Regions from separate parts of the Methylobacterium sp. J-072 genome, predicted to be linked through region 1. Evidence: predicted binding sites of a transcription regulator. Region 1 holds the regulator's gene; each other region holds the start of a gene.
What was found. The regulator LexA, encoded in region 1, represses DNA repair genes until DNA is damaged. The targets are predictions, from matches to a motif close to TGTTCNNNNTGTGTTCNG.
Positions count from the first base shown of each region.

Region 2: a site for LexA is predicted at 2,163-2,180, ahead of MKK67_RS08155 (ImuA family protein). Genes of this name have one in related genera too.
Region 3: a site for LexA is predicted at 1,828-1,845, ahead of MKK67_RS04935 (ATP-dependent helicase). Genes of this name have one in related genera too.

Region 1 is NZ_JAKSYK010000011.1:3,908-9,095, reverse strand. It holds gene gltX (glutamate--tRNA ligase) at 1-414, opposite strand, end outside; gene MKK67_RS00275 (ComEC/Rec2 family competence protein) at 587-2,863, shown strand; gene lexA (transcriptional repressor LexA) at 2,857-3,579, opposite strand; gene MKK67_RS00265 (biliverdin-producing heme oxygenase) at 3,877-4,473, shown strand; gene MKK67_RS00260 (hypothetical protein) at 4,563-5,018, shown strand; gene MKK67_RS00255 (hypothetical protein) at 5,042-5,188, opposite strand, start outside.
Region 2 is NZ_JAKSYK010000080.1:40,232-45,419, reverse strand. It holds gene MKK67_RS08160 (DNA polymerase Y family protein) at 1-1,415, opposite strand, end outside; gene MKK67_RS08155 (ImuA family protein) at 1,342-2,133, opposite strand; gene MKK67_RS08150 (collagen-like protein) at 2,363-3,163, shown strand; gene MKK67_RS08145 (TIGR03862 family flavoprotein) at 3,497-4,717, opposite strand; gene MKK67_RS08140 (GNAT family N-acetyltransferase) at 5,038-5,188, opposite strand, start outside.
Region 3 is NZ_JAKSYK010000053.1:23,715-28,902, reverse strand. It holds gene MKK67_RS04940 (AsmA-like C-terminal region-containing protein) at 1-1,680, opposite strand, end outside; gene MKK67_RS04935 (ATP-dependent helicase) at 1,856-4,219, shown strand.

The sequences.
Region 1 (5,188 bases):
CCCGGCCGGCGCCTCGGACGGGTCGCGGTCGCGCCAGCGCCCGTCGTAGCGCGGGGCGCGGCCCTCGGCCCGGGCGGTCTCGCGCATCTGCGTGAGCTCCTCGGCGGAGGCGTAGCAGTAATAGGCGCGGCCGGCGGCCAGCAGTTCCTCGGCGACGGCGCGGTGGCGCTCGGCCCGGGCGAACTGGAAGACCACGTCGCCGTCCCAGTCGAGGCCGAGCCAGGACAGGCCGTCGAGGATCGCGTCGATCGCGCCCTTGGTCGAGCGTTCCCGGTCGGTATCCTCGATGCGCAGCAGCATCTTGCCGCCGGTGTGGCGGGCGTAGAGCCAATTGAACAGCGCCGTCCGGGCACCGCCGATATGGAGGTAGCCGGTAGGCGAGGGGGCGAAGCGCGTGACGACGGCTGAGGACATCGGGCCGATATGTTCGGGGGCGGAGGGCGAAGAGGCGCGGTGCAGGGCATGCGGGCGGCGCCCGTCGCACGGAGTGGCGCCCGTAGCACGAAGCGCTCGCTGTAGCACGGGCCGACGGGTGCGTTAAGAATCTCCCGCCGGGACTGAGTCGTCCGGTACGGGGCGAGGGCGGATGCGGCGGATCGGCGCGAGGCTGGCGGGCGGCGCGGTGGCGCTGGCCGGCCCGCGCGCTGCCTTGCTCCCGGTGTTGGGCGATTGGTTTACCGAAGGCCTCGCCCGGGAGGTGGAGCAGCGCCGCCTGTTCCCCTGGCTGGCGGTGGCGTTCGGCGCCGGGATCTTGGTGTTCTTCGCGGGCGCCGATGGGACGCCGTGGCTCGCCGCGCCGCTCGCCGGGGCGGCGTTAGCGCTCGCGCCGGTGCCGTTCCTGGGGGCGCGGCCAGCGGCTCTGGCCGTCGTCCTGGCGCTGGCGGCCGGGTTCCTCGGCTTCGCGGCGGCGACCTGGCGGGTCGCGCAGGTGGCGGCCCCGATCCTGGCCCGCACCACCATCGGACCGCTCACCGGGATGATCGAGGCGCTCGACGAGCGCGAGGTCGGCGCACGTCTGGTGATCCGGGTGGAGAACTTCGCCGGGCTCGCCCCCACGGTGAGGCCGCTGCGGGTGCGGGTCTCGTTCCGGAAGGCGCCGCCCCTCAGGCCCGGGGACTTCATCGCGGCAACCGCGCGACTGCTGCCGCCCCCCGAGGCGGCGCGGCCGGGCGGCTACGACTTCGCCCGGGACGCCTACTTCCAGGGCATCGGCGCGGTCGGCTCGCTGATCGGCACGATCACGGTCCGGGAACCGCCCGCACCGCCGCCGCTACGCCTCCGGCTCGCGGCCTTGCTGGACGAGGCCCGCAACGCGCTGACGCGCCGGATCGCCCAGGCCGAAGGCGGCCAAGCCGGGGCGGTGGCGGCGGCCCTGGTCACCGGCAAGCGCGGGCTGATCGGGCCGGCCGCCAACGACGCACTCCGGGCCGCGGGCATCTATCACGTCGTGTCCATCTCCGGCCTCCATATGGTGCTCGCCGCCGGCGTGGTGTTCTGGCTGGTCCGGGCATTGCTCGCCCTCGTGCCGTTCTGCGCCCTGTGGTGGCCGATCAAGAAGATCGCGGCCGGCTTCGCGATGCTGGGCGTGACCGCCTATTGCGCCTTCTCTGGCTGGGACATCGCCGCCGAGCGCTCGCTGATCATGACCCTGATCATGCTGGGCGCGATCCTGGTCGACCGGCCGGCCCTGTCGATGCGCAACCTCGCGCTGGCCGCCCTGATCGCCCTGGCCCGCGAGCCGGAGGGGCTGCTCGGGCCGAGCTTCCAGATGTCGTTCGGGGCGGTGGCCGGGCTGATCGCCTGCGCGCGGCTGATCGACGGACGCCTGTTCCGCCGCCCGGGGGCAGGGCGGGTCGAGCGGCTCGTCGGCACCGGGCTCTCGGCCGTGATCGGCACCCTGGCGACGACGCTCGTGGCGCAGATCGCCACCGCGCCGTTCGCCACCTACCATTTCCAGACGATCCAGCCGTTCGGGCTGATCGGCAACGCCCTGACCCTGCCGCTCGTCTCGCTGGTGGTGATGCCCGCGGCGGTGATCGGGATCCTGGCCTATCCCTTCGCCCTCGACCGGCCGGTCTGGTGGCTGATGGGGCAGGCGGTGGGCGGCATGCTGGCGATCTCCGAATGGATCGCCGGCTTCGATCGCGCCACCCTGGTCCTGCCGGCCTTCGGCACCGGCGCGCTGGGGCTGCTGGCGGCCGGGCTGCTCCTGGCGACGCTCCCGGTCTCGCGGCTGCGCTGGCTCGCCCTGCCGCCGGCCCTGCTCGGGCTCGGCCTCGCCGCGATGCCGGAGCGCTTCGATCTCTACGTCGACCGGCAAGGCGGCGGCGCGGCGATCCGGGGACCGGACGGCCTCCTGTCGACGCTGGGCAGCCCCTCGGCCTTCGTGCTGGAGCAATGGCTGAAGGCGGATGGCGACGGGCGATCGGCCAGGGCGGTAATCGGCGGCGCCTCGAAGGGGGGCCGATGCGACAGGCTCGGCTGCACCGCGCGCCTGCCGGATGGCCGCGCCGTCGCCCTGGTCCGCGACCGGCGCGCCTTCGCGGAGGATTGCGCCCGGGCGGCTTTGCTGATCACGCGGCTCGCCGCGCCGCCGAGCTGCACGGGGCCGCTGGTCATCGACCGGCGCGTCCTCGCCGCCCGCGGCGCCGTCGCCGTCCGGGCTGAGCGCGACGGCTTCACGCTACGCGACACCCGCGGCGACGGACGCTCGGTGCCATGGCGGCCGTCACTCACGGCCAAGCCATCGACGGCGCAGCGCCCGGAGGCGCCGGCAGATCCCGGCGACGCGATCCCTGCTGAGCCCGACGCGACCGGCGCCGATGCGGCGCCCGGCGACGCCCCGGCCGCGCCGCTTCAGTAGCGGCGGACGAGGCTGACGAGCCGGCCCTGGATCTGAACCCGGTCGGGACCCAGCACACGGGTCTCGTAGGCCGGATTGGCCGCCTCCAGGGCGATCGAGGAGCCCCGGCGACGCAGGCGCTTCAGCGTGGCCTCCTCGTCGTCGATCAGTGCCACGATGATGTCGCCGGTATTGGCCGTGTCCTGCTTGCGGATCACCACGAGGTCGCCGTCGAGGATGCCGGCATCGACCATCGAGTCGCCGCGCACTTCGAGGGCGTAATGCTCGCCGCCGGCCAGGAAGTCCGGCGACATGGTGATGGCGTGGCTCTGGTTCTGGATGGCCGAAACCGGCGTACCGGCCGCGATCCGGCCCATCACGGGGATCGAGATGGCGCGCCCGCCATCATCGATCATCCGGGTGGTCGCGGGCTGGGCCGGCGGCAGCTTGGACTTGCCGCCCTCGACCACGCTCGGCGTGAAGCGACGGGGCTCGGCGGGCGGCGCCGCCGGCTGGGACAGGCTCTCGGGAATGCGGATCACCTCGATGGCCCGCGCCCGGTTCGGCAGACGCCGGAGGAAGCCGCGCTCCTCCAGGGCCGTGATCAGCCGGTGGATGCCCGACTTGGACTTGAGATCGAGGGCGTCCTTCATCTCGTCGAACGAGGGAGGGACACCGCATTCCTGCATGCGGCTCTGGATGAAACGCAGGAGATCCAGCTGCTTGCGCGTGAGCATCGACGGGGACTCGCGGCTTGGTGGGCCGCATCGACGCGGCCTCAGAAACAAATCACGAACACGTTAAACGTTCCGCAAGTGTTCTGCAAGCCTGATCCGGCCAAGCTTGATGGGCGAAGCGCCCCGATCACGCAAGCCTGCGCAGTCTGCCGGTCGGCCTCACGGTGACCTGAATCGCATCGGATGATCCGGACGCTATGACGGTTCGTGCCGGATGGCGAGGTCCCGACCTCGACCCGGATAGAATAGGCCCCGACCGCCTCGGATGGTCGAGGGCCCCATCAAGACCTGGGTCACATGGACGTCTCAACATCCGATACGGTCGAACCGGGCAGCCGCGTGAAGCGCCTGAGGATGGCGACCGCGGCGGCCCATGATCAACTCGACCGGCGCGTCATGGCGGGAGAGCCCTTCGCGAGCCTCGAGCGGTACGCGCTGTTCCTTCAGGTCCAATACCGGTTCCATACACGCGTCGATCCGCTCTATCGCGACGGCGCGCTCGGCCCCGTCCTGCCCGATCTCGACGGGAGGCGCCGTCTTGCCCTGATCGCGCAGGATTTGCGCGACGTGACCGGCCGGATCCCCGACGTGCCCGCGGAGCGCGAGGAAGCGATCGATCCCATGGCCGGGCTCGGCTGGCTCTACGTCGCCGAGGGCTCGAATCTCGGCGCAGCCATCCTGCTCAAGGAAGCCCGGAAGCTCGGCCTCTCGGAAGGCCATGGGGCCCGCCACCTCGCCGGGCATCCGGACGGACGCGGGCTGCACTGGCGGCAATTCACCACCGCGCTCGACCGGATCGCGCTCGCGGATGACGGGGAGGCGCGCGCCGCCGCCGGGGCGACGGAGGCGTTCCGTTACGTGCACCGGCTCGTCGGGGACGCGTTCGGGGGTTGAGCGCCGTTCGGGGCGACAAACGCATTGACTGGTCAAGCGGGGCCGTTTCAATGCGCCACGGGGCTGGAACTGGGCTTGGGATGACGAGGATGCGACGGCGCGCGGCTCTGCTGCCCATCGGCTTGGTAAGTGTCGGCCTGGCTTTGGCCGGTTGCACCACCGGGTTCTCGTATATCTCGCGGAACTACGTCGCGCTCACGCCGCAGGTGGTCACCATCGGCTGCAAGGAGCCCTACGAGGTCTATGACAACCGGCAGCTGCGCCGGCTGCTGATCGTCTCCGACGCCCTGCGCGAGTATGCCGGCTGCAATCTCAGCGAGGTGCGGATCGATCCCGATCCGGCCGCGAGCCGGGTGAAGCGGTTCCGTACCGCCGCCCGGGCCTATCTCGACGAGACCGTGCGGGAGGATTGCCGGATCACCGGCGAGACCGTGTTCGATCCGCTGAAGAGCGAGTTCGCCTATGCCTGCGACGCGCCGGTGGAGAAGCGGGGCACGGTGGTGCCGCGCCTGCCCGGCCGCCAACCGGGCCTGAACCAGCAGTAATCTTTTCAGGGTCCGAGGGCCGGTCAGGTCCCGGGCTTCGGGAAGGTGCGCTCGGCGGCATCCCCGGCCGCCGCCAGCAGGGCGCGGGCGAAGGCGCGGGCCTCCGACCGGTCCAGCACGATCGCGGCCGTGACCGGGCTGCCGCCGAGGTCGGCGAGGGCGAGTTCCAG
Region 2 (5,188 bases), on a different contig from region 1:
AGGTGGTCCGGCCAGGAGGTGGGCGCGCTGGTCCAGGGGTTGTCGGACGCACACGAAGCCGGTCGAGGCGCGAGTGCGGGCGAGGTCTGCTCTCGCAAAGAGCCGGGTGAGGGATGCGACCTCTCCGGAGAGACCTGATCCCTCACCCCAACCCGCTCCTGCACGGGAGAGGGAGCCCGTCGCGACTTGCGCGAGGCGCTGTCTGAACCGTGTAGCGTCCACGGGAGGGTGTGGGCGGCCCGCTCGGGGATGTGGCTCGCCCGCGCCCCGAGGCGCAGGAGCGGCCGACCGAGGCGCTGGGTCAGGGCATCCGCGAGGGCGTCGATGCCGTCGCCCTGAGGCGCCGCGCCGAGCTCCGTCTGGCGGACCGACAGGGTGCCGGTCACCGTCACGGTGAGCGCCACGGTCTCGAAGCCGAAGCCGGCATCGAGACCGGCGCCCAGGCGGTCGAGGCGCAGGGACACCAGGGCGGCGACGCGCTCGGGGCAGCGCTCGGGCCGGGACAGGCCGAGATCGAGCACGCGCATCACCCCGTCGACCCGGTGCAGCACGAGGCGCAGGGCGCAGGCGCCGACCCCGTCCCGCTCCAGCCGGGGGGCGATCTCCGCCATCAGCAGCCGGGCGGTGACGACGATGTCCGACTGCCGGCCGATCGGGTCGAGGAAGCCGCGGGCGGCCCGGTAGGCGGCCTCCTCGGTGAGCGGCGCCAGGGGCTCGGGCCGGCGGCCCATCGCCTGGTCGAGGCGCAGCAGCAGGGCCTCACCGAAGCGACGGGCGAGGGGGCCTCGGGACAGGGCATCGACTTCGCCGACCCGGCGCAGGCCGAGCCGCTGCAGGCCCGAGACCGTGCCGGGATCGAGGCGCAGCGCCGCCACGGGCAGCCCCCGCAGGGGCTCCGCGGCCCCGCCGGGGGGCACGACGACCCGGTCGGAGGCCCCGTAGCAGGCCAGCGCGAAGGCGCCGCCGGGGGTGTCGGCGAGCGCGATCCGGGCGGGAATGTTTGACCGCGCCAGGCGCCCGGCCAGGTCGTCCACGAGCTTCGCCTCGCCGCCGCGCAGGTGGCTCGCCCCGGCGACATCGATGTAGAAGCCGTCCGCCGCCTCGGCGGCCCCGAACGGCGCCACACCGGGGGCGTAGCCCTCCGCCCAGCGGCAGAGCCGCAGCAGCGCCGCCCGATCGGAGTCGGGATCGGCGGGATGGACCTGGAGCGGCACGCCGATCCGCGCCCGGACCCGGCCGAGGGGTTCGCCGGGCCGCAGACCCAGGGCCCGGGCCTCCGGGTCGAGGGCGAGGAGCCGCAGGCCACCGGGCCCCTCGGCCGCCACCGCGAGCGGGCCCCGGTCAGGCGCGAGACCGGCCCGCCGCAGCCGCGTCACGGGCCAGTGGCTCAGGCAGACGCAGACGATGCGCGGCATGGTCCCACTCCAGAAGCCAGTCGCCGCCCCGGCCGTTGCGGCAGCGTTCGAGCCGCGCCCGCCAGCGCGGGTTGTCCAGGGTGCCGAACCGGTCCCGGGTGGCCGGGGCCGAGGCGATCCGCCAGCGGGTGGCGGCGCCGTTGGGCAGCCCGGCCTCGGCGGGGCGCAGGATCAGCAGGAGCGGCGGCGCGTCGCCGTCCGCCCCCCCTTCCGCGGCGAGTTGCAGGCGCCGGCCCGGCTTCAGCGGCAGGCCGTCCGCGAGGAGGCCGACGAGCACCGGCAGGGCGCGGGCGTGGAGCGCGGCCTCGAGCGCACGAAACACCTCCGCGTCGCCCCCGGCCTCCAGCAGCAGCAGCCGGGCCGGATCGAGGCCGAGGCCGGCCAGGCCGTGCCCATGGGGCAGGGGCTGGTTCGGCGCGGCGGCGATCAGCGCCGCGCCTTGCGTGCCGGCGAGCCGGGCGGCGCAGAGCGCCAGGGCGAAGCCCAGGGCGGCGACTGCGTCCGCGGGCTCCATCGGGGCGATCTCGTGCGGCGGCCCGAGGGCCAGGCCGCCGCCGGGCAGATGCGCGTCGATCGCCTCCAGGCCCAGGGACAGGACCGGGCGCGGTGCCGCTTGGCCGCCGGGACCCGCCAGGCGCGCCCGCAGGGCCGCCAGCCGCTCCCGGGGGCTTCCCAAAGCGGGATCCCGCCCGGTCTGGTTCGCAGGGTCCGGCCCCATCTCCGCGTGCTCCGATCATGCCGGACGATAGGAACATAACAGGAACATGTTCAAACTGTTTCCGCACGACGCCTGAATCGGACGCTGGGCCAGCGGCTTGGCCTGTGGATGGATGTGGACGCGTGTGGAATCAGCCCGGCCGCCCGCGACCAAAGCCACGGTTGACCGCATCCGTGAGCCGAGACCACAAGTCGTGTGCCGCGCCAGACGTGGCCGACATGGTCCGAGCATGCGCCCAGCCCTCGCCTTGACGATCCTGCTCGCCCTCTCCGGAGCGGCCTCAGCCCAGCAGCCTTCGGATCCCGGGCCCACCGCCCCGAATGCGTCCGAAGGCCGCCCGCGCCCGGTCAAGCCGCGGCCCCGGCAGGCCCCGGTCCCGAGCCAGCCGATCATGATCTACGACGCCCGGATCGAGGCGGGCGACCTGCGGATCTCGGGCTCGGTGCGCAAGCCCGGGACGATCGTCGTCCTGGACGACGACATCTCGATCCAGGCCGACCGGCGCGGGCGCTTCACTTTCCGGGTCCCCTACCGGCCGCCGACCTGCGTGGCGACCCTCAAGGCCGAGCCGGACGAACGCGAGGCCGTGATCGCGAACTGCGCCGCCGAAGGCCCCCCGGGGCCGCCCGGCCCGCAGGGCGCCGCGGGGCCGCCCGGGGAGGCGGGGCCGAAGGGTGATGCGGGTCCGAAGGGCGACCAGGGGCTCAACGGTGAGCCTGGCGCTCCGGGACTCCCGGGGGCCAAGGGGGATCAGGGCGCCAAGGGCGAAGCCGGTATCAAGGGCGAGCCGGGGGCCAAGGGCGAGCCCGGCCCGGTCGGCGGGGCAGGGGCCAGGGGCGAGGCCGGCGCCTCAGCCCTCCGGGCCGTGCGCAAATCCGACTGCGCGGGCGGCTGCACCATCACATGCCCGTCGGAAGAAACGCTGGTCACCGCCCACTGCCTCAAGGCCGGCACCCCGGTCTATGACGGGGAGGGCGCCACCTGCCCGGCAGAGGCCTCGGGGATCGTCGGGTTCTGCACCCGGCCGTGAGGGCTGCGGGTGTCACACATCTCTGTGAAGAACGCTGGGCTCGCTCTCTACCGCACAGGCTTGATGTTCACACATCGACTTGTACAGGCCACGACGCGCCCCCTCTCCCGTGCGGGAGAGGGTTGGGGTGAGGGACCAGGGTCTTCCGGAGAGGTCGCATCCCTCACCCTGTCCCTCTCCCGCACGGGAGAGGGACCCGCGCCTTGAGCGGAGACGTGTGAGTCCGCTCTGTCCCCGCCGGGCGAGGGAATCCCCTCTCAAGGCAGCGCCCTCGTAGAAAAGATCAGGACCCCGCCGCGCAGATCCGAGCCCCAGGCGGCGCGATCGCCCCGATCACCCGCCGGTCTCGCGCAGCCAGCCCAGCATCCCGGCGGCGGCGGCCCGGCCGCCCGCGAAGGCGCCCTGGAGCAGGTAGCCGCCGGTCGGGGCTTCCCAGTCGAGCATCTCGCCGGCCAGGAACAGGCCCGGGTGGGCGCGCAGCATGGCGCGGGTGTCGAGGGCGTCGAGGCGGACTCCGCCCGCCGTCGAGATCGCCCGCTCGATCGGGGCCGAGCCGGTGAGGGCGAGGGGGGCGGCCTTGATCAGCCCGGCCAGCGCCTCGGGCTCGGCCGGGAGGTTTTGGCCGACCGCCTCGCGCAGCAGGCCCGCCGCCACCGGCGAAAGGCCCGCGGCCTTGCGCAGCCGGGTCGCCGCCGAATCCCCAGGCCGGGCGCCGGAGAGTCGGCGGGCCAGAACCTCCAGGGTCAGGTCCGGGCGCAGGTCGACGCGGAGGCGGGCGCTTCCACGCGCGGCGATCGCCGCGCGCAAATGGCGCGACAGGGCGTAGACCGCCCCGCCCTCGATCCCGGCCTCGGTGATCACCGCCTCGCCGCGCACGTGTGTGCCGTCGCAGGCGAGCGCCACCCGCTTGAGCGGTGCCCCGGCGAAACGCTCCCGGAACAGGTCGGACCACGCCACGGTAAAACCGGCATTGGCCGGCTCCAGGGGCGCGACCTCCACCCCAAGCCCTTCGAGGAGCGGCACCCAGCGCCCGTCCGAGCCGAGCCGCGGCCAGCTCGCTCCTCCCAGCGCCAGCAGGGTTGCCCGGGGCCGGATCTCGACCGCGCCATCCGGCGTCTCGAAATGAAAAACACCCTCGGCGATCGCCGTGAGCCGGTGGCGGGTGCGGATCCGGACCCCGAGGCGGTCGAGCCGCACCAGCCAGGCCCGCAGCAGCGGCGACGCCTTGAAGCTCGTCGGAAACACCCGCCCGCTCGACCCCACGAAGGTCGGCTCGCCGAGATCCGCGCACCAGTCCCGCAGCGCCTCCGGGGGGAAGGCCGCGATGGCGGCGTCCAGGTGGCCGACGGGATGGTAGCGCGCCAGAAAGTCCGCGCGCGGCTCGCTGTGGGTGAGGTTGAGGCCGCCGCGCCCGGCGATCAACAGCTTGCGGCCCACCGACGGCATCCGGTCGTAGACCGTGACCGCCCGGCCGGCCTGCGCCAGCACCTCGGCCGCGGCCAGCCCGGCCGGGCCGCCGCCCACGATAGCGATGTCGTTCATGTCGTCCGGCATCGGCCTGGAGAGCGGCAGGCCACCCGTGCCTGTCAAGATGTGTCCGATGTCGGTCGCGTCTCAGGGGCCGAACCGCCTTACCCGGCACCGTTCTGCGACCATGCGGCTCCCTGAGAGCCTGTTTGTCCGCCCGGTTCCCGTCGCGTGACGGTTCCGGTTGACGGAGATCCCACTCTCCCCCTCATCCTGAGGTGCGGCGAAGCCGCCTCGAAGGAGCCCTCCAGGGATCGCGCGGCTGGCTGGAGGGCTCCTTCGAGGCCTCCGCTTCGCTCCGTCGCCTCAGGATGAGGGCGAGGATGGGAAAGATCGGCCAACAGACTCTAACACAAATCCGATAATGCCGGCCAATGAAGCCGCAAAATCGTCCTGCCGTTCGCGGCCGGGATCTGGGAGATGTTTCGTTCGACAACCTGGCCGCCCATACGCTTGTAGAAGCGAAGGGCAGCCTCATTGGCCTCGAAAACCCATAGG
Region 3 (5,188 bases), on a different contig from region 1:
GCCGATCCGCCCGGACAGTTTCGCGCTCGCCCCCGCGAGATCCGTCACGTCGAGGCTGTCGACCACGAGGCTCGACCCGTCCGACTGGATGCTCGCCGCGATCGTGCCGTTGCCCGAGCCCGCCGGCCCGTAACGCACGTCCTTGGCCTCGAGGGTCAGGGCGAGGTCGTGGTCGCGCAGGCTGCCGAGGGTGGTCCCAACCGGCGGCAGCGCGGCGATGTCGATGCCGCTGGCGCGGATCTGGGCGTCGAACCGCCCGCGCGCTCCCGCCTCCGCGGCGGTGTAGCGGGCGTTGCCGGTGATGCGCGCAGGCCCCAGGCCGAGGCGCAGGTTACGCAGGGACAGGCTGGAGGCCGCCGCGGACAGGTCGGCCGCCGCCTCGATCCGGCGCCCGTCGAGGAGCGCGGTCAGCGGCCCCTCCAGCCCGAGCCGGCGCAGGTAGCGCCCGAGGGGGTCCGAATCGGCGGCGGTCAGCGCCACCGGGCCGGTGAGGCGGAACGGCGCCGCCTCGATCTGCCCGCTGACATTCAGGGCCGCGTCGCCCGGCCCGACCGCCGATAGGCGGCGCAGCAACAGGCCGCCCGCGCGCTCGACGGTGCCGGCGAGCGCGAGGTTCGACCATTCCTCGCCGCCGAGCACCAGGGTGCCCACCGCGAGGTCGAGGTCGAGCATCGCCGGCAGGCCGCGCCCGAGATCCGGGACGCCGCGGGCGATCAGGTTCTGGCCCTCGGGCGAGGCCAGGAAGGCGTCGAGGTCGAGGCGGCCGTCCAGGTTCAGGCCGGCGCGCCATTGGCGCAGGTCGAGCCGGCCGGTGCCGCCGAAGCGGAGCGCGCGGCCGCCCGGATCGATCGCCAGCTCGACACCCTCGAACCGGACCTGGGTGCCGCGGGCCTTGAACGTGCCGCCGAGGGAGTACGGCAGGTAGGCGCCCGCCGCCTGGGTCGGCGGCCCGACCACCAGGCGGGCCGAGCCCTCGGATTCGATCAGCGCCGCCCCGTCGGCCTCGTTCGGCACCAGGCCGAGGCGGGCATCCGCCTCGAAGCGGGGATGCGCGTCGCCGCCGCCCGCGATCTTCACCGCGAGCCGGCCATCCGCCCCCGGCGTGCCGCTCACCGCCCGGAACGGGACGCCGCCGCTCGTGCCCTCCACCCGCCAGGGGCCGACCAGGGCGGGCGCCTGGAGGCGCAGGTCCTGGACGTAGAGCTGGTCGGTCCGGCCGGTGGCCGGCACCTGCGTGGTCACGAGGAATTGCTGGACGTGCAGGTCCTCGATGGCGAGGTCGCGGGCGCGCAGGGCCTCGCCGAGATCGGGGGGGATCCGCAGGGCGTCGCCCCCGGCCACCGGGAGCTTGATCTCGGCGCGGCCGATCCGTGTCTCGGTGAAGCGGAACTCGCCCTTCAGGAGCGGCGCCAGGGCGATCTCGGCCTTGACGAACCGGGCGTCCAGGCTCGGCCGGTTCGGGTCGGTGCCGAGATGCAGCCGGTCGATCCGCAGCCGCGGCGAGGGCAGGAGCCGGACCTCGATCCGGCCGTCGGTTCGGGCCGGCACGCCCAGGGACCGCGTCAGCCCCCGATCGACGAGCGCGCGCTGGGCCTGCCAATCGATGATGGGCGGGACGGCCAGAGCCGCGACGAGAACCAGGATGACGGCGCCCGCCAGCGCGGTCAGAAGATCACGCACGCTACCCGTTCCGCGAACCACCCCGCGCGGTCGCGGCACCGTGATGCCCCGCCGTCGCGTGCCCCCCTGGGCAAGCCGAGATGGGCCATAGCACGATAAGTCCCGGACGGCGCCAGACGCGGCACCGGGACCGAATGGCCTCGACGCCGTTCGCGATTTGGTCCAGGGAAGCGGAATGCAGAATGGCCCGCACGCGCAGCCCGCCGGGGACGGCGCTCCAACCTCCATCGCCGCCCGCGCCATGGGCGCCCTCCGGCGGGACGCCGCCGCCTATCTCGAAGGGCTCAACCCCGAGCAGCGCCGCGCCGTCGAGGCGACGGAAGGCCCGGTGCTGGTGCTCGCCGGCGCCGGCACCGGCAAGACCCGGGTGCTGACCACCCGGATCGCCCACCTGATCGCAACCGGCCGCGCCCGCCCCTACGACATCCTGTCGGTGACCTTCACCAACAAGGCCGCCCGCGAGATGAAGCTGCGGATCGGCGCGCTGATCGGCCCGGCCGGTGAGGGCATGCCCTGGCTCGGCACCTTCCACGCCATCGGCACCAAGATCCTGCGCCGCCATGCCGAGCTGGTCGGGCTGAAATCCGACTTCACGATCCTCGGCACCGACGACCAGCTGCGCCTGATGAAGCAGGTTATCGCCGACCAGAACATCGACGAGAAGCGCTGGCCGGCCCGGGCGCTCGCCCACACCATCGACGGCTGGAAGAACCGCGGCCTCTCGCCCGAGCAGGTGCCGCCGGGCGAGGCCTCGTCCTTCGCGTTCGGCAAGGGCGGCGCGCTCTACACCGCCTACCAGGCCCGGCTCGCGACGCTGAACGCCGTCGATTTCGGCGATCTTTTGCTGCTCTGCCTCAAGCTATGGCGCGAGAACCCGGACATCCTGGCCAATTACCAGGACCGGTTCCGCTACATCCTGGTGGACGAATACCAGGATACGAACGTCGCCCAGTACCTGTGGCTGCGGCTGCTCGCCCAAAGTCGAAAAAACATCGCGTGCGTGGGCGATGACGACCAGTCGATCTACGGCTGGCGCGGCGCCGAGGTCGACAACATCCTGCGCTTCGAGCACGATTTCCCGGGCGCCGTGGTGGTGCGCCTGGAGCGCAACTACCGCTCCACCGGCCATATCCTGGCCGCCGCCTCGGGTCTGATCGCCAAGAACGAGAGCCGGCTCGGCAAGACCCTGCGCACCGAGGACGAGCCGGGCGAGCGCGTCACCGTCACCGGCGCCTGGGATTCCGAGGAGGAGGCGCGCCAGCTCGCCGAGGCGATCGAGTCGCTCCAGGCCAAGCAGCATCCCCTGTCGGAGATTGCCGTGCTGGTGCGGATCTCGGCGCAGATGCGCGAGATCGAGGATCGCTTCGTCCAGCTCGGCCTGCCCTACCGGGTGATCGGCGGCCCGCGCTTCTACGAGCGGGCCGAGATCCGCGACGCGCTGGCCTATCTGCGCGTCACCATGAATGTCAGCGACGACCTCGCCTTCGAGCGGATCGTGAACACGCCCAAGCGCGGCCTGGGCGACGCCACCCTGCAGCAGCTCCACACCTACGGCCGGGCCAACCGCCTGCCGCTGCTGATCGCCGCCCAGCGCCTGTGCGAGACCGACGAGCTGAAGCCCCGGGTCCGCGCGACCCTGCGGGCGCTCACCGAGAGCTTTTCGCGATGGGCTCGGCTCATCGAGACACAGCCGCACAGCGAGGTCGCCCAGACCATCCTGGAGGAATCCGGCTACACCGAGATGTGGCAGAAGGATCGGTCCGCCGACGCTGCCGGCCGCCTGGAGAACCTGAAGGAATTCGTCCGCTCGATGGAAGAGTTCCCCGACATGGCGGCCTTCCTGGAGCACGTTTCCCTGGTGATGGAGGCCTCCGAGGCCGAGGGCGCCGAGCGCGTCTCGCTGATGACGCTCCACGCCGCCAAGGGCCTGGAATTCGACACCGTGTTCCTGCCGGGCTGGGAGGACGGCCTGTTCCCCAACCAGCGGGCGCTGGACGAGAGCGGCCGGGCCGGATTGGAAGAAGAGCGGCGCCTCGCCCATGTGGGGCTGACCCGGGCACGCAAGCGGGCCAAGCTGTCCTTCGCGGTCAACCGGCGGATCCACGGCCTGTGGTCCTCGACCATCCCGTCCCGGTTCATCGACGAATTGCCGGAGACCGCCGTCGACGTGGTCGAGGCGCCCGCGCATTTCTCGGCCGGCGCCTCCCGGTTCGACCGCAACCCGACGCCGTTCGGATCGAGCTACGGCACGCCCGGCTGGCAGCGCGCCCAGGCCAACACCGCCGCGGGCGCCGGCAACCGGTCCGGCTTCGGCAACGGGCCCGGCGGCCGGGCCGGCGGCCCGCGCCAGATCGAGGGCGAGCTGATCGCCAAATCGACCGGCGCGCCCTCCGCGTTCCAGGACGGCCAGCGGGTCTTCCACATGAAGTTCGGCCCCGGAACCGTCGCCGGCGTCGACGGCAACAAGCTCACCGTCGACTTCGACAAAGCCGGCCGGAAGATGGTTCTCGACAGCTTCATCCAGGCTGGATCAAGCTAGTCCCGCCGATCAAGCCCGGACGTTCCAGGGTGGCAGGGTCGGCCGGCTTCGCCCGTGCGGGCTTGCGGAGTCACGCATCGCAGTCCGGATCCTTCTCGGCGACAAGAGACGTCGCATCGCGGCAGACACGCGCTCTCCCTCCCCCGCAGAGCTACGATGTTCACACCTCGGCTAGCGAAAGCCGCGACGCGCCCCCTCTCCCGTGCGGGAGAGGGTTGGGGTGAGGGACCAGGGTCTTCCGGAGAGGTCGCATCCCTCACCCTGTCCCTCTCCCGCACGGGCTACGGGTTACACAGGTTAGAACTTTCATCTCTCCCCGGCGCGGAAAGCTCAGTCTTGTTCTTCAAGCGAAGGCTTGACCGATGCCGCCACGCACCGTCATCCCGGGGCCGCGCAGCGGAGCCCGGGATCCAGAGACGCCAACGTGCCAACCTCTTGCACCGACGGCCTTTCTGGATTCCGGGCTCGCCTGCGGCGCCCCGGAATGACGGCGCGGGTTCTCAGGTATGGAGTATCAATCCTCGGGAGATGAATCTTCCAACCTGTGTAGCCCCAAGCCCGCACGGGAGAGGGGACCTGCGCCTTCTACGGCTCACGAAACAACCACAACCCCGTATCGTCCGTCGCCACTGGGAAGGGGAGAGCGCGGTCCACCGTCCACCGGCCGATCTGTGAGGGAAGCGAGGTCGTGCCGGATGCTGCGCCCGCCCGTATCCCCGGTCATCGGCCTGATGCCATCTTGCCAGGGTCGCGGCTTTTTCCGCACCGCAGCACCAATCGTCACCCCCTGGTCACACCTGCCGCGCAATCGTCGGGTGCGAATCACGTTGGTGCGCCGCTTGCACTGCGTATTCGACCCCGGGCGAAGCGGCGTGACGCTCTCCACAGGCGAATAGCACGGGGCGGAACCTTCGGCATGGCGCCGGAATTAGTTTCGCAATAGAGTAGATCCGGGAGCAGTTAGGTAAA